Regions from separate parts of the Alishewanella sp. BS5-314 genome, predicted to be linked through region 1. Evidence: predicted binding sites of a transcription regulator. Region 1 holds the regulator's gene; each other region holds the start of a gene.

Region 1 (5,186 bases):
AGCTCGGCGGCGCCCGGCAGATCCTGCTCGACACCGGCGCCATGTTGTTTTAACTGTGCCAACAGCAACATGGCACTGGCCAGTCGCTGCTCTGTGGCTAACTCCAGCAGATTAATCGCTTCCGGCAACTGGTCATCCTGCTCAGCCTGCAGCAGTTGTACCGCTTTAGCATATTGCGCCGGGGCATATTTTAGATCGACGGCCAGATCAAGCAAACGTTGCGACTCAGCAAGATCTTGTTCCAGCATAAAACCATTTCTAAGCCAGTCGGACATCAGAAAGACCGCCATAGCGTTGCGCTGGCGCACGCCCATCCGCAAATAACGAATGGCTTGCTCGTTACTTTGCTCCAGACCATCGCCGGTCGCGTGAGCCATTGCTACCAATGCTGCTGCATCACCGCTGCCGCTTCGCGCCAATCTGATCAGTCGGCGCAGTTCTTTACTGCAATCGGTATCGGCACATACCCGGTCATTATCCGCCGCGCTGGCATAACTGGTATTTGAATATAAAGTCAGGGATGCAGTGCTGCACAACAGGGCTGCTAAAAGTAGCGCTTTCATAAAACCTCTGGTTAAAAAACAGTTAATGGTGTCGATTTTAGCTACATACGGCTGAGGGTCAAGTTTTGGTCAGAAGCAGATTGTAAACAAGTGTGTCGGTTAACATAATGTGAGCAACTGGCGCAGCCAAATTTGCGTTCCATTCCAGGTTTGAGTAACTGCGCTCACCCGTTAAATCCTTCGTCAGCGCCTGGTCAGCGGAACACAGCGCAGATAATTGGATGTCCAGAACTCTTGGCGGCTGAGCATTTTCTTGTTATAACTGGTTACGAATTATACCAAAGTCGTAATGACGTTACTGCCTTAGTCTGGTACGTCCAGCACGATTTCAGTGTTTTTCCAGATCAGAGCTCATTAGAATGAGCCGACCACCGGCCCGCTGTATAACAAAAAACCTATAAATTAGTGCCGTAGTCTGTACCTACACTTACTCAGGAAAAAATTGGAATGTCAGATTTCAGAGAACAAGCGCTGCGTTATCATGCAGAACCTCGCCCAGGGAAAATCAGTATCGAAATCAGTAAAGCTGCCGAAACCGTTACCGATCTGGCACTGGCTTACAGCCCCGGTGTGGCTGAACCGGTGCGTGAAATTGCCGCTGATCCGGACAACATTTACAAATACACCGCCAAAGGCAATATGGTCGCCGTAATCTCTAACGGCACGGCGATCCTGGGGTTAGGTAACCTGGGCCATCTGGCGTCAAAACCGGTAATGGAAGGTAAGGCGCTGCTATTCAAACGTTTTGCCGGCCTGGATTCAATTGATATTGAAGTATCGCACCGCACTACTGAAGAATTTATTACCACGGTCGCCAATATTGCTGACACCTTTGGTGGTATTAACCTGGAGGATATCAAGGCGCCGGAGTGCTTTGAGATTGAGCAGGAACTGATTAAGCGCTGTAATATCCCGGTATTCCATGATGACCAGCACGGTACCGCTATTGTCACTGCTGCCGGCCTGTTAAACGCGCTGGAGATCCAGGGCAAAGATATCCGCAAAGCCATTATTGTTTGTATGGGTGCCGGCGCGGCTGCCATTGCCTGTATGGAGCTGCTGATCAAGTGCGGCGCCATGCGTGAGCATATCTATATGCTTGATACCAAGGGGGTGATCCATACCCGGCGTGAAGATCTGAACCAGTACAAGCAACTGTTCGCGAACAATACCGATAAAAGGACCCTGGAAGATGCGCTGCAGGGGGCTGACGTCTTCGTTGGTGTTTCTGGCCCCGATGTCCTGCCGCCGGCAGCATTAAGCCTGATGGCGGATAAGCCGGTGATCTTTGCCTGTTCCAACCCGGATCCAGAGATTAAACCTGAACTGGCGCACGCCGAACGTGGTGATTTGATTATGGCTACCGGACGCTCGGATTATCCGAATCAGGTGAATAACGTGCTGTGCTTCCCCTTTATTTTCCGTGGTGCATTGGATGTGCGCGCCAGTGTGATTAATGATGAGATGAAGCTGGCAGCCGTGCAGGCGATCCGGGCTATTGCCAAGGAGCCGGTACCGCAGGAAGTGCTATTGGCGGCTAAAGTTAGTAGTCTGGAGTTTGGTAAAGGCTACATTATTCCGAAGCCGATGGATCCCCGGTTATTACCACGGGTCGCCCGTGCGGTAGCTGAAGCGGCAGTCAGCTCAGGGGTAGCCAGGATCCCGATGCCGGCAGCCTACTTTGATGCCTGAGAGTATGATTGCCAGTAAATAAAAAACCGCCGAAAGGCGGTTTTTTATTGCGAACCGGTTAGCGTTATTTATTCTTCATCGCTGTCGGCTTCGATAATCACCGGAATTTCTTTACCCATGCTGGTCAGGATTTGTCTGACTTCAGCCGGGATTTGATGTGGATTATCTTTACGCAAGTCGTCGTCTGCCGGTAGCGGCTGACCGGTAAAAGCATGCAGGAAAGCTTCGCACAGTAACTCACTGTTAGTGGCATGCCGCAGATTATTGACCTGGCGGCGGGTACGTTCATCGGTTAAAACTTTTAAAACATTCAGCGGTATCGAGACGGTAATTTTTTTAACTTGTTCTGATTTTTTACCGTGTTCTGCATAGGGGTGAACATATTCACCATTCCACTTAGCCATAAGGGATCCCTTGTCGTTAATTTTTGTTTTGCAGCGTAGCGCAAAACGGGAATTCTACTGCTTTCTGTCGGTGAGTCAAATAGTGTGCAACAAATAAAGATTATAGACGGCTAAATGGTTTGACTTCCAGTTAATAATGAATATACTTTTAGACGTCTAAACATCTAAAAGAGTTGAAGCATGAGTCATCGCCATCCCGCTACGATTAGCGCCCGGGCAGGTATCGCTGAAGATACCGCCTTCGGTGCCATCACGCCGCCCCTTTACCTGACCTCGACTTATCAGTTGCCGGCCTTTGGTCAGCCCGGTCCCTATGATTATTCGCGCTCGAATAATCCTACCCGCGATATTCTCGGTGAAGCCCTGGCGGAGCTGGAAGGTGGTGCCAAAGCCATTGTTACCAATACCGGGATGTCGGCGTGTCTGTTAGCGCTGCAGTTATTGACGCCGGCTGATACCTTGGTGATCCCGCATGATTGCTATGGTGGCAGCTACCGTCTTTTTACTAATCTGGCGCAGAAGAAGCAGGCGTTCAAACTGGTGATTGTCAATTTCCAACAGCGGGATTGGCCTGAACAGATTAAGCGGGCGGCACCGGCGATGATCTGGCTGGAAACACCAAGCAACCCCTTGCTGCAGATCACTGATATTGCTGCGGTGTGTCAGCTGGCGAAAAGTCTGACCGCAAAGGTCGTGGTAGATAACACCTTCCTGTCGCCGGCATTACAGCGGCCGTTGGCACTGGGTGCCGATCTGGTGGTGCATTCGACCACCAAGTTTATTAATGGCCACAGCGATGTGATTGGTGGTGCGGTGATCTGTAAAACGCAAGCCTGCGGTGACGAGTTGAAATGGTGGGCGAACTGCCTTGGCCTCACAGCAGGCGCTTTTGATAGTTATTTAACCTTACGTGGTTTGCGGACTCTGACCCCTCGCTTGCAGTTGCAGCAGCAGAATACCGCCGAGGTGGTGGCCTTTCTGCAACGCCACCCGCTTATTGGCAAGGTTTACTATCCTGGCCTGGTGGATCATCCCGGCCATCAGATTGCTAAGCGCCAGCAATCTGGCTTCGGCGCTATGTGTAGCTTCGAGTTAAGCGCCCCGCCAGCCTTACTGACCACCTTTTTCAGTAACTTACGCTACTTCACGCTGGCGCAGTCTTTAGGCGGGACGGAAAGTTTGATTTGTCATCCTGCGACCATGACCCATGCCTCTATGGACGCAGCGGCCCAGGCCACTGCTGGGATAGGGGCAACACTGATTCGGGTGTCGGTTGGTATTGAATTAGCCCAGGATCTTATTGCCGATTTAGCTCTGGCACTGGATGCCGTGGCTGCGGTACAACAGCAGTAAGTGGAAGTAGCATGAGTGATTTTAAGCAAGTAAAACCAGGTGTCGCAGCGCCTTTGACAACGCTCAATATCGTGGTCGCCGGTACCGGTAAGGTCGGCGCCGAATTTTTACGATTACTGGCATCGCAGCAACAACGCTTTGCCGGCCAGATCAGACTTAATCTTTGCGCTATCCTGAATTCGCGCCAAGCCTTACTCAGCGATACCATCGAGAGTCAGGCTTGGTCCAGTGCTTTTAGCGATGCCAAGCCTTATCAGCAGGCAAGTTTAGTTGCCTATCTGGCAGCACTGCCCAGCCCCAAGGTATTGATTGATATCACACCCAGTCAGGACTTTGCCAGGCTCTATCCGGCTTTTATCGCCGCAGGTTGTCATCTGATCAGTGCCAATAAACAAGGTGTTACTTTGCCGGGTTCTGAATATCAGCAGATCCTGCAGGCATTGCAGCTTAGTAGTTTACGCTGGTTGAGTAACACCACCGTCGGTGCCGGGATCCCGGTACAGCGGGTGATGCAGGAGTTATTACAAAGTGGCGATCAGATCCGCGAGGTGAGCGGGGTATTCTCGGGCACGCTATCCTGGTTATTGTGTCAGTACGATGGTACTACAGCCTTCTCTGAACTGGTGTTACAAGCACAGCAGCTGGGCTATACCGAACCAGATCCACGCGATGATCTTTCTGGTAAAGATGTCCAGCGTAAGCTGCTGGTATTGGCTCGTGAGCTGGGTGCAGAGTTAGAATTAGCGGATATTGAGCTGGAACCACTATTACCTGCCGGGTTAGCAGACGGTGATCTGGCCGGATTTTGGCGTCAGCGTCAGCAATTGGATCTGATGCTGGCTGAGGCTTATGCTAAGGCAACTGCCGAAAATAAGGTGCTGCGTTACGCCGCCAGTCTGCGCTTAGCTGACGGGCAGGTACAGGCCAGTGTCCGTTTAGTTGCTGTGGACAACAAGGCGCCGCTGGCTGCATTGGCACCCTGTGACAATATCTTTGTTATCACATCTGACTGGTATCAGCAGAACCCGCTGGTGCTGAAAGGTCCGGGCGCCGGCCTGTTGGTAACGGCCGGTGGTTTGCATGCAGACTTAGCGGAGTTAGTGAAGTCTGTTCGTTAGTCTAAGGCGTGTTAATGTTTGCGGAAAAAACAAGCAGCGAACGTCAACACGCCCTA
Region 2 (5,186 bases), on a different contig from region 1:
AAACGGCCGCTGGTCAGATCCAGTTGCGCCAGACCAAAGTGGCTGCGACTCTCACTGATGGCACAGAGTAAATTATCCTGCCGCTCATTCAGCAACGCCTCGTCGGTCACGGTGCCCGGGGTAACAATCCGCACCACCTTGCGCTCTACCGGCCCCTTGCTGGTCGCCGGATCGCCAATCTGTTCGCAAATGGCGACGGACTCACCCAATTGCACCAGACGCGCCAGGTAACCTTCAACGGCATGATAGGGCACGCCGGCCATCGGGATCGGTTCACCGGCGCTTTGACCGCGTTTGGTCAGCGAAATATCTAACAGGGCGGCAGCCTTTTTCGCATCTTCATAAAATAGTTCGTAAAAATCACCCATCCGGTAAAACAATAAGATCTGCGGATGCTGGCTTTTCAGTGCCAGATATTGCTGCATCATCGGGGTATGATTGCTTAACGCTTGCTCCGGTTTCTGGTCTGACGGCATAATGGTGCTAACACTTCCTGTTGGATCAAATATGACAGCGGAAACAACAAGCTTAGCGCTTGCCACTGAACTAGGGCAGCTATTATTACGGAAAAAAGCCAGTATCACCACTGCAGAATCCTGCACCGGTGGTGGGGTTGCCTACTGGCTGACCGCGGTAGCCGGCAGCTCGGCCTATGTTGACCGCAGCTTTGTTACCTACAGCAATAAAGCCAAGCAGCAATTGTTAGGGGTGCGCAGCGCAACGCTATTACAATATGGCGCCGTCAGCGAGCAAACGGTAGCCGAGATGGCCAGTGGCGCAGCCCAGGCGGCGGGTGCCAGCATAGCGCTTGCCATCTCCGGCATTGCCGGCCCTACCGGTGGCACGGCAAAGAAGCCAGTCGGCACTGTCTGTTTCGGTTTTAGTATCGACGGGACTGTCAGCACTCAGCAATTGCATTTTGCTGGCGACCGGCAGCAGATCCGTCAGCAGGCGATTGAACATGCGCTCAGACAATGCATCTTGTTATTGACAGCCCCAATAAACTAGACTACTGTATGCTCATACAGTTGTTAAAGGCTTAACCTAATTTTTCCGGAGCGACCAATGGACGACAACAAACAAAAGGCATTAAGTGCGGCACTAAGCCAGATCGAACGCCAGTTCGGTAAAGGTTCTATTATGCGGCTGGGCGACAGCACTGCCCTGGATATTGAAGCGGTATCCACCGGCTCACTGGGGCTGGATATTGCACTGGGCATTGGCGGCTTACCTTATGGCCGGATTGTAGAAATTTATGGTCCTGAGTCCTCCGGTAAAACCACCTTAACGTTGCAGGTGATTGCCGAAGCACAGCGTAGCGGTAAAACCTGTGCCTTTATCGATGCCGAACATGCGTTGGATCCGGTGTATGCGAAGAAATTAGGCGTGGATGTCGATAAGCTGTTAGTTTCTCAGCCAGATACTGGTGAGCAGGCGCTGGAAATCTGCGACATGTTGGTGCGTTCTGCCGCCGTAGACGTGGTGATTGTGGACTCGGTCGCTGCCTTAACGCCAAAAGCAGAAATTGAAGGTGACATGGGTGACAGCCATATGGGTTTACAGGCCCGTTTAATGTCACAGGCACTGCGTAAACTGACTGCTAATATCAAACGCTCCAATACCCTGTGTATCTTTATCAACCAGATCCGGATGAAGATCGGTGTAATGTTTGGTAACCCGGAAACCACCACCGGCGGTAATGCGCTGAAATTCTATGCCTCAGTACGTTTAGATATCCGTCGTATTGGCTCGGTAAAAGAAGGCGATGAAATTACCGGTAACGAAACCCGGGTTAAGGTGGTAAAAAACAAAGTGGCTCCGCCCTTTAAACAAGCTGAATTTATTATTCAGTATGGCGCCGGTATCAACAAACTGGGTGAGCTGATTGACCTGGGCGTACAGCAAGGCTTAGTTGATAAGTCTGGCGCCTGGTACGCTTATCAGGGCAATAAGATTGGTCAGGGTAAAGCCAATGCCATGAAGTTCTTGCAGGATAACCCTGCGGTGGCAGATGAAATTGAAAAAGAGCTGCGGGCACGGCTGTTATTAAAACCGGGCGAAGCGGTGGCAGTGGATGATGTGATGGAGATGCCGGAGCCGGAAGAGCTATAAGCTCTGCCGCATCTGATTTAAAACAACAAAACTCCGGACCTGAAAAGCTCCGGAGTTTTTTATAAGTGATTCGCAAATATTAAAAAAAATGATTTTACGCCCTCGCCAGGCAAGTCCCCATCTTCTGCTCAACACTCAACACTCAACACTCAACACTCAACACTCAACACTCAACACTCAACACTCAACACTCAACACTCTCACAACACGATTTTGATACCTCAAGTTTCGGTAGTGGAATGGTCAGTTGCTGCTGGCCCTTACCGGCCGTAGTCATCACCGCTGCGACAGACGGCTGTTGCTTTTCTGGCATAGTACGGCATAATACGCCTTATTTAGACGTCTAAACGTATAGAAGTTATCAGTAGTGCCAGCTGACTACCAGACTCAGGTGCAGTATGGTGCTAGCCACAGGCGGAGCCAGCTATGCCTATTAAAGTGATTGACCAGTTACCTGCAGTAGAAGCCTTATCAGCAGAGAATGTCTTTGTAATGACCGAGAGCCGGGCGGCAGCCCAGGATATCCGGCCATTACGGATCGCGATTCTGAATTTAATGCCCAATAAAATTGTGACTGAAATTCAGTTATTACGTTTATTAGCGAATAGCCCGCTGCAGCTGGATATTGAGCTGATCCGCATCGATGATCATGTCAGTAAACATACACCGGAGAGCCATTTAAACTGCTTCTATCGTTACTTTTCTGATGTGCAGGGGCAGAAATATGATGGTCTGATTATTACCGGTGCGCCATTGGGATTAGTTGATTATGAGGATGTCACCTACTGGCAGCAGTTTGGTGAGATCCTGCGCTGGGCGGATACCCATGTTACCTCGACGCTATTTTTATGTTGGGCCGCCCATGCTGCGCTGTATCATTACTACGGCTTACAGCGGGAAATTCGCGGCGAGAAATTATCCGGTGTTTACTGGCAAGACGTAGTACAGCCGTTTAGCCCGCTGCTGCGCGGCTTTGACCAGCAATTTCTGGTGCCGCACTCGCGTTATGCGCAGGTGCCAAAACAAAAATACCAACAGCATGACGATTTGCATATCCTGGCTGAAGCCGATGTCACCGGGGCCTATTTGCTGCAAAACAGCAGTGGTAGCCGGATCTTTGTTACCGGCCATCCGGAATATGATCTGACCACGCTGGATGATGAGTATCAACGCGACCTGGCGGCCGGTTTGGCACCGCGTTTACCGGAGAACTACTACCGGAATAATGATCCGGCCCAGGGGCCGTTAAAATTATGGCAGGCGCACGCCTTTTTATTATTCAGTAACTGGTTAAACTATTACGTTTACCAGGCTACGCCCTTTGACCTGAATCAGATAGGCAACAGTTAATGACAGAGCTTCGTTTAACGCCACAGCAACTACGCCAGCTGCTGGCCTCACGTATTTTGGTGCTGGATGGCGCTATGGGCACCATGATCCAACAACACCGCCTGGATGAAGCCGGTTATCGCGGCGCGGAATTTGCGGATTGGCCGTCCGATCTCAAAGGTAACAACGATTTGTTAGTACTTACTCAGCCGGAACTCATTGCCGATATTCACCGGCAATACTTGCTGGCCGGGGCGGACATTATTGAAACCAATACTTTTAACGCCACCACCATTGCGATGCATGATTATCAGATGGCGCACCTGTCAGAGCGCATCAATCGTGAGGCGGCGGCACTGGCGCGGCGGGTTTGTGACGAAGTCACAGCCCTGCAACCCGACAAACCCCGTTTTGTCGCCGGTGTGTTAGGACCTACTAACCGTACTGCCTCGATTTCGCCAGACGTTAACGATCCCGGATTTCGCAATGTCAGCTTTGATGAGTTAGTGCTGGCTTACAAGGAATCGACCCGGGCGCTGATTGCAGGTGGCGCCGATATTATTATGCTGGAAACCATTTTCGATACGCTGAATGCCAAGGCAGCAGCCTTTGCCGTGTTAGAGGTGTTTGAAGAGCTGCAGCTGGAGTTACCGGTGATGATCTCCGGCACCATCACCGATGCCTCGGGCCGCACGCTGTCCGGCCAAACGACCGAAGCTTTTTATTATTCGCTGGCGCATGTCAAGCCGGTGACCTTTGGCCTGAACTGCGCGCTGGGGCCGGATTTGCTGCGTCCTTATGTCGAAACCTTGGCCACCATCTCCGAAGCCTATGTTTCTGTGCATCCGAATGCTGGCTTGCCAAATGAGTTTGGCGAATATGATTTAGGCGCTGAGGCGATGGCAGCAGAAATTGCTGATTGGGCCAAACAGGGCTTTTTAAATATCGTCGGTGGCTGCTGTGGTACCACGCCAGAGCATATTAAAGCCATTGCCGAAGCGGTAAAAGATGCGCCGCCGCGGCAACCAAAAGCGGCCGATCATAGTTTTCATTTGGCCGGCCTAGAAGCCTTTGCGGTGGAGTGGTAATGCAACAGCAGGCACGATTTATCAATATCGGCGAGCGGACCAACGTTACCGGCTCGGCGAAATTTAAAAAACTGATTTTAAAAGGCGATTATGAGGCGGCGCTGGATGTGGCGCGGCAACAGGTTGAAAATGGCGCCCAGATCATCGACATCAATATGGATGAGGGGATGCTGGACAGCAAGGCCGCTATGGTGCGCTATTTAACACTGCTGGCAGCAGAGCCGGATATCGCCCGGGTGCCGATTATGGTCGACTCCTCGAAGTGGGAAGTGATTGAAGCGGCGCTAAAGTGTATTCAGGGTAAGGCGGTAGTGAACTCGATTTCGCTAAAAGAAGGCGAAGCGAGCTTTTTGCAGCAGGCCAAGTTGTTGCGCCGCTATGGCGCGGCCGTGGTGGTGATGGCGTTTGACGAGGTGGGGCAAGCTGATACCAAGGCCCGCAAAGTTGAAATCTGTCAGCGCGCTTATCAGATCCTGACTGAGCAAATTGGTTTTCCGCCGGAAGATATCATTTTTGACCCCAATATTTTCGCCGTGGCTACCGGTATTGAAGAGCACAACAACTACGCGGTGGACTTTATAGAGGCGACCCGTGAAATCAAGCGCCTTTGCCCTTATGCCAAGATTTCCGGCGGCGTATCTAATGTGTCGTTTTCGT
Region 3 (5,186 bases), on a different contig from region 1:
CAACAGCCTGAATAACCTGAGTGAAATGACCAGTGATCTGCTAAGCCGCCAACTGATAGAAGTGCGCGAATCGATCAAAGTGCAAACCAAGCAAGCGTTGGAAAGTAGCGTTCGCCTGGTCGCCGAGCAAATGAAACTGAGCCAAAACACCGAGCAACAGGCAGAACAGACCGTTAGCGCAGAAACGGCTAACACAGCGGCCCAGCCTAAGGCGGAATAATGCCTTATTACAGCAGCAGGCGGTTTTGCAGTACGCCTTCAGGCCCCAGCGACACCAGATCAGCCGGGGCCTGTCAGCCGCAATCTTAACCCTTTAATACCGTCGCCACAGCTTTGGCGAAGTAATCAATATTGGCATGATTTAACCCGGCAATACTGACCCGGCTTGACCCCACCATATAAATGCTAAATTCATCTCTTAGGCGATCAATCTGCGCTTTGTTAATACCGAGAAAGCTAAACATACCGTGTTGACGGGCAATAAAACTGAAATCCTGCGTAATACCTTCGGCGGCAAACTTATCGATAATTAACTGCCGGTAGTTATTGATCCGATCGCGCATTTCCGCCAGCTCCTGATGCCACAGCGCCGTTAATTCCGCACTGTCCAGAATATGGCTAACGATAATGGCACCATGTGCCGGTGGCATAGAATAGATCGAACGGACCACGCTCAGCAGATTCACTTTCGCCAGCTCCATCACCTGACTGTCAGCAGAAACGATACTCACAGCACCGATACGCTCACGGTACAAGCCAAAGTTCTTCGAGCAGGAGCTACACAGCAACAATTCAGATACCCGTTCTGCCAGATAACGCAGGCCCTTTGCATCTTCATCCAGGCCGCTACCAAAGCCCTGATAGGCCATATCAACCAGTGGCGTAAAGCCGCGCTCCAATGCCAGCGCGGTAAAACGCTGCCATTGCTCAAAGTTCAGATCCATACCGCTTGGGTTATGGCAGCAGGCATGTACCAGTACCACATCGCCGGCGGGTACTTGCGCCAGTTCCGCGAACATCTGCTCAGTCTTCAGGCCCTTGGTATCGTAATCGTAATAGGCGTACTCTTTAACTTTTAGACCCGCCGCCTGAAACAATGAAATATGGTTAGCCCAGGTCGGGGTGGTAACCCAGATGGTGGCATCAGGATTAGCGCGCTTAATAAACTCGGCCGCCACCCGCAACGCACCTGTGCCGCCAGGCGTATGCGCTGTAGTTACCCGGTTTGCCAGCAACACCGGATGGCTATTACCAAAGGCCAGCTTTTCAATATGGGCGTTAAAGCCCAGATCACCGGCCATGCCGATATAGGTCTTGCTGTCTTCTTGTTTCAGGCGCAGTGCTTCTGCTTCCTTAACGCACTTCAGCACCGCCGTATGGCCCTGCTCGTCTTTATATACCCCAACACCTAGGTCAACTTTCAGTGGATTCGGGTCTTCACGGTAAGCCGCCATCAGACCCAGAATAGGATCAGTGGCAACGGGTTTTAACTGAGCAAACATAATGTTCTACCTGGATTATTGTGCTAATAAAAGGCCATCTTATACGGCCGGTAAATAGTCCGGAATGGTCAGACACACCGCCACCAGTAACGCCAGCGCGCGCTGATCAAATACCTCTGCTTGAAAATCTTCGGCATCGACAATGCCCAGTATTCTGCCCGATTGCGCATAGAGTGGCAAACAGGCTTCGGCCTGAACTTTCGGGTCGCACGTATAGTATTCGCCACCCTGTTGTAAATAACTGGCGACACTGTTAATCACCCGCGCTTTACCGCTTAAGCCAACACTGCTGTTGTTACTGATGGTGGCAAACTCAGGGGTGAGAGGGAACTCGGCGCGCGAGGGCGCACCAAAGTAGCTGAGTTTGACCAATACCGCTTCGCCAGCTGGATTGGCTCGCGCCTGGTAGATACCAAACCAGGCCACGCCGGCCTGCTGTTGATAAAAAGCGGTAATTTGGCTGAGCCTGGCCAGTGCTTGTTGATTCGCCGCCGTTTGACCGCCCAAAATAGCGGTTAAATCATAAGGCTCGGCTGCCAACACGCCAAATAATGAACAGGCCCCACCCTCGCCAAGCTCGGGCACCTGGTACTGCCAATTTACCGTTGGCGCCGACACTTGCTCAAGGTACTGCCGCAAGGCCTGCTGTTGCTGTGCTACCGCGGCAGCAAAAGCTGGCGTTGTCAGCTCGGTTAAGCCACTTAACTGCAGATACTGGGTCAGAGAGACAGAATTACTCAAAATATAGCCGTCCAGATTTCTAAAATAATGGGCATCATTCTACCAGAAGCCACTAAAAAACCAAGCTGACCACAGAAAAACTTGCCTCTGTTCATCGCGCTCAGTAAGCTCTGCGCTATTCGAACTGACAAGCCATTTTCCGATGAGTAAAAAGATCTCGCTTGCCGACTGGCAAGCTCGACTTGGCGCCAGCACAGGCGCGGAACCTGCGACGCCAGCCCATGCTGATAGCGATCTGGTTTATTCTACTGCCAGTGGTCGTATTAACAGCAAGGCAGCGCCAGAAACCCTGGGTACCGCCTACGCCGATAGTGCGCTGCGGGTAAGACGTGAAACCAAAGGCCGTGGCGGCAAAACTGTGCTTACCATCAGTGGTATAACCGGCAGTGCAGAGCAACTGAATGCCCTTTGCTCTGAGCTAAAAAAGAAATGCGCCTGTGGTGGTGCGGTAAAAGATGGCGTGATAGAGATCCAGGGCGATAAGCGTGAACAGGTCACGGCTGTACTGCAGCAAAAAGGTTATCAGGTAAAACAAGCCGGTGGCTAGCTGACCTGCAAGTTAACAGTAAAACGGCAGCCAAGGCTGCCGTTTGTGTTTAGGGCTTATTGCTCGGAATTATCCGGCCGGCCGAAAACGCCGGTAAAGAAACTCTGTTTCCGCCACAGCGGCCGCTGAGCGGTATTCGCAACATCCAGCGCAATATTAAAATTAATATTGGTAAAGACCGCGCCGGCATCATAGCGGATCGGGCCGTAGTCCCGTTCCAGACTCGGAATATCATCTGAGGGCTTATGATAATGCTTGGCAAAGAAACTGCCCCAGATCTTACCACCATCCTGAGTCGGATCCTGCGAGGTAAAACCCGTCATTAAAAAGACCGCCGGCACACCTTGCTGCACTAAACGAAAATGGTCAGAGCGGGTAAAAATCGCCTGCTCTGGCATCGGATCGGCACTCAGCTTAATGCCCTCTTTTGCTGCCGCGCTGGCGACGACATCGCCCAGCGTAGAATGATTGGCACCAAAAGCAATCAGATCAGCAAACGGATATAGCAGTACCGGCATATCCAGATTGACGTTCGCTACCAGCTTTTCAATCGCCAGCGGCGGATTCCTGGCGAAGTAATCAGCGCCCAGTAAGCCCTTCTCTTCACCGGTCAGCGCGACAAACAAAACAGAACGCTTCGGCGTCTCAGGCAAGGCAGCAAATAAGCGCGCGGTTTCCAGTAAGATCGCGGTACCGGCGGCATTATCCATAGCACCGTTATTCACTTTATCACTGGTACGTAAGTCGTTAGCCAAACCAATATGATCTGAGTGCGCGCTTAACACCACAACTTCGTGTTTTAACGTCGGATCTGAACCCGGCAGCAGCGCCAGTACATTAGGACTGCTAATACTTTGATGGCTGCTTTCGCTTTGCAGATTAACAATACCGTTCAGGGCAAAGCCTTGCGGCATGGCATCCTGTTCCAGTTGTTGAAAGATCTCATCCAGTACTTTGCCACTTGCTGCAAACAGCGCCTTCGCCGCATCAGGATGTAAGTAAGCACTCCCTTTTAACTGCGCAAAGCCGCGCCCCGGTTCGCCGGCTTCATTAAGCCAGGTCATACTGGGCGTATTTAAATACAGCAAACTGTTGGCATAAGGCCGGGTTTGTTCCTGCTGCGGGGTATGTACGGTTAAAATACCGACGGCACCGCGCTCAGCGGCAAATTCCGTTTTCATACTGCCTAGGTAAGCGCGCTCTTCACTGGGTAGACTGGCCGGCAGGCCGGCCAGCATCACCACCACCTTACCTGCAACATCCAACCCGGCATAATCATTTAACGCAAAGGCATCAGACACCAGGCCATAGCCAACAAACACCATCGGCGCACTCAGTGCTACTGAGGTTTGCTGTAAACTGGGACCCGTAAAGAATTGCTGCGGATAGCTGAGCTCCTCTGTCTTATCAGCAAACTGAAAACTTAGCTTGGCACTACCAGGCACTAATAATGCCTTACGCAGTGGCACCTGCTGATAATATCCGCCATCTGCTGCAGCCCCCTTCAGCCCCAAAGCCCGGAACTGCTCGGTAATATAGAGCGAGGCAATCTCGTGGCCACGGCTACCGGTATCCCGCCCTTCCAGCAAATCATCGGCCAGAAAACGTAAATGGCTTTCAATTTTAAGCGGGTCCGCTTTGGGCTCAGAAAGCGGTGCAGGCTTACCGCACGCCAGCAGCGTAAGAGCGGCAGCCAGCACCAGCATTACAGGTTTTTTCATTGGGTTGTTCTCTTCTACATCAACAATTTAAAAACAAAAAAGGTGCCAGAGCGGCACCTCAGAACTTCAGCGCCGGTCTCAGGGCTGCACGCTTTGGCTTGGCTGCTGATAACGCTGTTGATAGCGCCGGTGCAGTTGCTTGTGCCGGTTATCTAAATCCACACTACGGCCGTCGATCCACATCTGTTCAACCTGATGGCCGCGATAATCAAAGATATCACCGCTGGATACCACCAGACTGGCGCTTTTACCAACTTCAATCGACCCTAAACGGTCGGCAACGCCGGCAATGGCAGCGGCATCCAGCGTCAGGGCCCGTAGCGCCTCGGCCTGATCCAGACCATAACGGGTAACATGACCGGCAGCGAATACCAGGTTCCGGGTATCCCAGAAACCATCCAGCGACAGCGCGAATTGCACCCCGGCGCGTTTTAACACGCCCGGCGCACTAAAGGCCTGATCGTAGGCTTCATCGCCACGGGTTGGCAAACCATAGGGCGCGGTATAGATCACAGCGACCTTATTCGCCGCCAGCTCATCGGCAATGCGCCAGCTATCGCGCCCACCAACAATCACCAGCTTGACACCATACTGCTGCGCTAACAGCATCGCCTGGCGCATTTGCCGCGGGTCATCAGCATGCACAAACAGCGGTAACTTGCCTTCGAAGAAGCT
Region 4 (5,186 bases), on a different contig from region 1:
CATTAATCACTGCTGCCGGCAACACCTTTTCCTGACGTTTTATCGCGAAATACCAGCGCTGATTTTGCTGATGGCTGTAGTGTTTGATTGAGGGATGCAGCGGGAAGCTAAAACCGCTGCGTACCGCTTCCTGGCCACTACAGGGGGTAAATTTGTATTCCGCCAGCGCCTGTTCCAGCGCGGCAGCTTCAATTGTTAAAGGCGCACTTAACCGGTACACCCGCACATTTTTAAACCACATAACAACTTAACTTCCGTTTCATTAAAGACGCTGCAGTATAACCTGCCTTAGCGAGGCAATCTTGGTTTTTTCGGGAAGTTGATATGATAATGCAAGCCCTTGCCCGGGCTGCTGTTGGCCTCAATACTGCCGCCCAGCGTCTGCCGTACCAGGTTGTAAGCGATATGAGTGCCAAGGCCACTGCCGCCCTGATCGCGTTTGGTGGTAAAGAAAGGATGGAACAGTTTCTCCAGTTGCGCCTCTGATAAACCGATACCGTTATCACTGTAATGGATATCAATATTATCGGCGTCGTCCGTAACGGTGATCCGGATCAATCCTTGCTCAATCCCCTCAAAACCGTGAATTAACGAGTTCATCAGGAAATTGGTAAAGATTTGTGAGATAGCGCCTGCCGGACAATCCAGAATAATATTCTCGGCACAGTTAACTTCGAGCTGGTGTTTGGTTTTTTTGAAGTGTGGCTGCAGCGAGCGAATAATTTCGTGAATATAGTGGCACAGATTTATGGTACGGATCGCTTCACTCGCTTGGTCGACCGCAATTTGCTTAAAGCTGGCAATCAGCTCCGACGCCCGGCTCAGATTGGATTGCAGCAAGTCGGTACTTTGGCCGGCTTCAGATAGAAAATCTTCCAGCATTTTCGGGGTAAGGGTTTTTTCACGAAAGGCCTGCTCCAGTTGACGCAAGCGCTCTGCCAGAAAACTGGTGGCCGTTACGCCAATACCGACCGGAGTATTCACCTCGTGGGTTATGCCGGCGACCAAACCACCCAAGGCGGCCATTTTTTCTGATTGTACCAACCGGTCCTGCGCCTGATTCAGGTTATCAATGGTGTCCTGCAGTTCCCGTTGCTTTTGCCGCAGGTCGAGTTCGGTCTGGCGACGCTGTTCGATTTCCTCGCGCAGCGCCTGCTTCTTCTGCAGCAATTCCTGTTTCTGTTGCTGTAGATCCATCATCGCCTGACTTAAACCTGAGGTTTTACGGGCAACTTCCTGCTCCAGCAGTAAATTTTGCTGATCCAGTTTGTTGTTGGATAACATCAGTTGCTGCTGCGTTTGCTTTAACTGCTGCTGATTATCCTGCAAGCGGTCAATTAACTTATTGTAGGCATTCGCCATTACTGTCAGTTCGGCACCTTCATCTGGCGTAATACGTACTTTAGAGCCGTCCAACTGGTCCAAATCCAGACTTTCAATCTGCTGGCTCAGATCTGCCAGCGGCTCGGTCAGATAACGCCGGAAAGCCATTAAAAACAAAATAATCAAAAAAGTGGTTTTTAGCATCGCATTACCAATCAGGAAATAGATGCCCATTTCAATCCGTTCAATGACTACTTTGCGACTAGAGAACAGAGTAACATCACCAACCTGGCTGGTACGGCCGGAAAATTCGAAGATCAATGGGAAGGTATAACCAAAGATGCCGCTTTGCTGGTCGCTCAGACTGAGTTCCTGCTGTACCAGTTGGTTGCTAAAGCGTTGCTGAATGTCGATATAGCGGCCGGACTGGGTTATAACAGTACCGTTATCATCCCGGACAATGACCCCTTCAATGGCAGGTACCGCCAGCAGACCGTCGGCGATATTCAGCGTTTGTGGGGTATTAAGCTCCCAGATAGCCCGGGTAAGACTACCGGCGAAGGTTTGTTGTAAGGTCGTCAGTTCGTTGCGGATAAAGCTTTTGGCATTGTAGTACTCGGCCACGATCTGACCCAGGGTGACGATCAGCGTCAAGATAAAATAAACCGATAAAACCTTGGTCAGCAGCTTTTTAGACAGGCTGGTTTGCGGCATGGAGTCACCCTGATTGGCGTTCGGAGCAAAAAGCGATTCACTCCTGCTACCATAGCGAATATAGTTGTTATTTAAAATAATTATTTCACAAAATAGAAGAGTTTTGGCAATAGACTTTCGCCTCAGGAGTGATAACGGCATGAATCTTAATCTGCAACGACTGGTTAATCAGTTACCTGGTGCTGTATTGGTGCTGAATAGCCGTTATCAGCTGAGCTATGTTAACGCCTTTTTATGCCAACAGTTGGAGTTACCCGAAGCCCAGATCCTGGGGCAGGATTTTTTCAGCCTGTTCCCGGAAGTACCTAAGAGCTGGTTCTGCCGTAAAATGGCTGAGGTGTTGCAGCAGCAACAAACTCAGCAGCTGAGCTGGCAACAACGTTTGTATTTGCTCAAGCTGCCGCGCCAGGCAAAGGCTGAACAAAGTGAGTTCCAGATGGCGCAGAATGTCAGCTTTATCCCGCTGAGTAATCCGCAGGAGGAGGCACAACTGGCACTGTGGCTGGAAGATGCCAGCGAGGCCGCCCGCTACCACGCTGAGGTGTTATTTAAAACGCAACAACTGAAACAGCTGGATCGTTTCGATACGCTAACGGCCTTACCAAATTGGCAATATCTGCAACAGCAATTGCAACTGGAACTGACCCGGGCTGAGCGCTACCAGCGGCCTTTAGCGTTACTGCGTTTCGAATTGGATCGTTTCAAACTGCTCAATGATCAATACGGCCATCAACACGGCGACCAGATGTTACAGGGGCTGGCCCGCCAGTTTAGCGCCTTGTTGCGCGATAATGATTTACTGGCGCGCTTGGCCGGAGCAGAGTTTGCCGTGATCTTGCCCGATACTGAGCTGGCTGGGGCTATTGAGGTTGCCCAGCGGTTGCGTCAGCAAATGGAGCAATTCTGTGCTGTGCAAAGTGCGGCCGTAAAGTTGACGATTAGCTGCGGTATCAGCACTGGCACAGCAGGCTGCAGTGTCGAAACTATGCTGCAACAAGCGGATCAGGCCTTGTATCAGGCCAAGCGGGCCGGGCGTAACCAGATCAGTATCTGGAGCGAGGCTGCGCTGGCTTAGCGTCGTGGCTGCCCACCCACAATAACAACTTAGAAAAGGTTTGACAGACGTCTAAAAGTCTGTGCATAGTGTAGTCTATGAATATAAAAGCAGCAGTACTCACCACCATTATTACCACCACCAACCCCGCGGGGTAGGAGGTCGGCGGTGTGCTGTCTGTAAAAAGGCCCGTGACCTCAAAGGTTCCGGGCCTTTTTTTTGGCCACTTGGCCCAGGTTAACCGGCGTTGATCACGCAACATAGCGTGACAGCCGGTTGACTAACAAAGGTCTGCGATAACAAAACGACTAAAGACTTGGATGCGCGAGGAGAAATTATGAGGGTGCTAAAATTTGGCGGGTCATCGCTGGCGTCGGTGGCCAGATTTTCTGAAGTGGCGCAAATTGTGTTGCAGCAGGCAACAACAGAACAAGTCTGTCTGGTGTTATCGGCCCCGCAGGGGGTAACCAATATGCTGGTCGAATTAACCGATCTGGCCTATCTGGGAGCAGACTTTCAGTCACCGCTAAGCCAGCTTGAGCAGCGTTATCAGCAGCTGTTAGCCGCGATACCGGGCGTCAGTGAGGCACGCCGGCAGCAAGTGCAGGCGCTGATCAACAGCCAGATCCAGCAGCTAGGCTGGCAGTTACAGGGCATGAGTTTATTAAAGTTTTGCCCGGATCATATTAAAGCGCAGATCCTGGGCCTGGGCGAGCAGTTCAGCGTGGCACTGATGACGGCCTTGTTAGAGGGGCAAGGTGCGGATGTGCAGGCGCTGGACTCGGTAAAGCTGGTGAAAAGTCAGGGTGATTTTTTAAATGCCACTGCCGATGTAGCGGCGACAGCAACCGTGATTGATGCCGCTATGGCGGCGACACCTGCCAGCATCTATGTGATGGCAGGCTTTGTTTCCAGTAACGCCCAGGGCGAGACGGCCTTATTGGGACGCAATGGTTCGGATTATTCCGCCGCCGTCATTGCTGCGGCGATCAAAGCCAGTGCCTGTGAGATCTGGACCGATGTCGATGGCGTCTACAGTGCCGATCCGCGGCAGGTGAAACAAACCCGCTTAATCGATCGTCTGTCTTACGATGAGGCGATGGAGTTATCTTATTTCGGTGCTAAGGTGCTGCATCCGAAAACAATCGGCCCGCTGGCGCGGGTGCAAATTCCCTGTTATATCAAAAATACCCTTAACCCCAGTGCGCCGGGCACCTGTATCGATGTGGAAGGCGATGGTGAAGCGCTGGTGAAGGGCATTTCCAGCCTTGAGCATCTGGCGCTGATTACGGTATCTGGCCCGGGTTTAAAGGGCGTGGTGGGCATGGCCAGCCGGGTATTTGCCGCCATGGCGCGCGCACAGATTTCGGTAAGCTTAATTACCCAGTCCTCGTCGGAATTTAGCATCAGCTTCTGTGTGCCGCAGCTGCATCTGGTGGCGGCGAAAAAGGCGCTGGAAGCCGAGTTCGAATTAGAATTGCAAAACAAACTGCTACGGCCATTAGCCATCCAATCCGATATGGCGATTGTCAGCCTGGTCGGCGATGGCATGCGGCAGCACAGAGGTGTGGCTGCGAAGTTCTTCGCTTCGCTGGCGCAGGCGCGGGTGAACGTGGTGGCCATTGCTCAGGATAGCAGTGAGCGCTCGATTTCTGCGGTGGTCGAGCAGCGCAGCTGTCAGAATGCGGTTAAAGTCTGCCATGAGAACTTCTTCAGCCATATCCCCAGTATTGATGTGTTTCTGGTCGGTTGCGGGGTGGTCGGCAGTGAATTACTGGCCCAGATCGAACGGCAACAAGCCTTTTTACAGCAGCGCCAGGTTAAGCTTACCGTATATGGCATTGCCAATAGTAAGCAGCTGTTATTGGCGAAAGACGGTGTGGATCTGAAAAACTGGCAGCCGGCATTGGCAGAGGCCAATGCACAGTTTTCGCTGGCGGAGTTAAACCGCTTTGTACAGGAACAGCATTTAACCAATCCGGTACTGGTCGATTGCACCAGTGCCCAGGCAGTCGCGGACCAGTATGCAGATTTTCTGGCAGCCGGCTTCCATGTCGTTACGCCAAACAAAAAAGCCAATACCAGCAGCCTGGAG

What was found. Region 1 encodes MetJ, which represses methionine synthesis genes. Its sites were predicted from a motif close to TAGACGTCTAGACGTCTA; they were not measured.
Region 2: metA (homoserine O-succinyltransferase) is a predicted target of MetJ. The motif match lies at 2,449-2,466, and genes of this name have one in related genera.
Region 3: H1D31_RS05330 (translation initiation factor) is a predicted target of MetJ. The motif match lies at 2,248-2,265, and genes of this name have one in related genera.
Region 4: thrA (bifunctional aspartate kinase/homoserine dehydrogenase I) is a predicted target of MetJ. The motif match lies at 3,157-3,174, and genes of this name have one in related genera.

What each region holds. Positions count from the first base shown of each region.
Region 1 is NZ_JACEHJ010000001.1:241,484-246,669, reverse strand. Features, by position in the region: gene H1D31_RS01140 (tetratricopeptide repeat protein) at 1-563, opposite strand, end outside; gene H1D31_RS01135 (malic enzyme-like NAD(P)-binding protein) at 1,011-2,255, shown strand; gene metJ (met regulon transcriptional regulator MetJ) at 2,324-2,659, opposite strand; gene metB (cystathionine gamma-synthase) at 2,840-4,012, shown strand; gene H1D31_RS01120 (aspartate kinase) at 4,024-5,130, shown strand.
Region 2 is NZ_JACEHJ010000002.1:1,821,456-1,826,641, reverse strand. Features, by position in the region: gene mutS (DNA mismatch repair protein MutS) at 1-476, opposite strand, end outside; gene H1D31_RS12955 (CinA family protein) at 508-1,008, shown strand; gene recA (recombinase RecA) at 1,066-2,112, shown strand; gene metA (homoserine O-succinyltransferase) at 2,539-3,462, shown strand; gene H1D31_RS12940 (homocysteine S-methyltransferase family protein) at 3,462-4,529, shown strand; gene metH (methionine synthase) at 4,529-5,186, shown strand, end outside.
Region 3 is NZ_JACEHJ010000002.1:185,779-190,964, reverse strand. Features, by position in the region: gene H1D31_RS05345 (hypothetical protein) at 1-220, shown strand, start outside; gene H1D31_RS05340 (aromatic amino acid transaminase) at 306-1,502, opposite strand; gene H1D31_RS05335 (GAF domain-containing protein) at 1,542-2,243, opposite strand; gene H1D31_RS05330 (translation initiation factor) at 2,386-2,790, shown strand; gene H1D31_RS05325 (M28 family metallopeptidase) at 2,847-4,511, opposite strand; gene H1D31_RS05320 (amidohydrolase family protein) at 4,590-5,186, opposite strand, start outside.
Region 4 is NZ_JACEHJ010000002.1:1,876,930-1,882,115, reverse strand. Features, by position in the region: gene H1D31_RS13225 (recombination-associated protein RdgC) at 1-241, opposite strand, end outside; gene H1D31_RS13220 (ATP-binding protein) at 289-2,037, opposite strand; gene H1D31_RS13215 (sensor domain-containing diguanylate cyclase) at 2,177-3,112, shown strand; gene thrA (bifunctional aspartate kinase/homoserine dehydrogenase I) at 3,429-5,186, shown strand, end outside.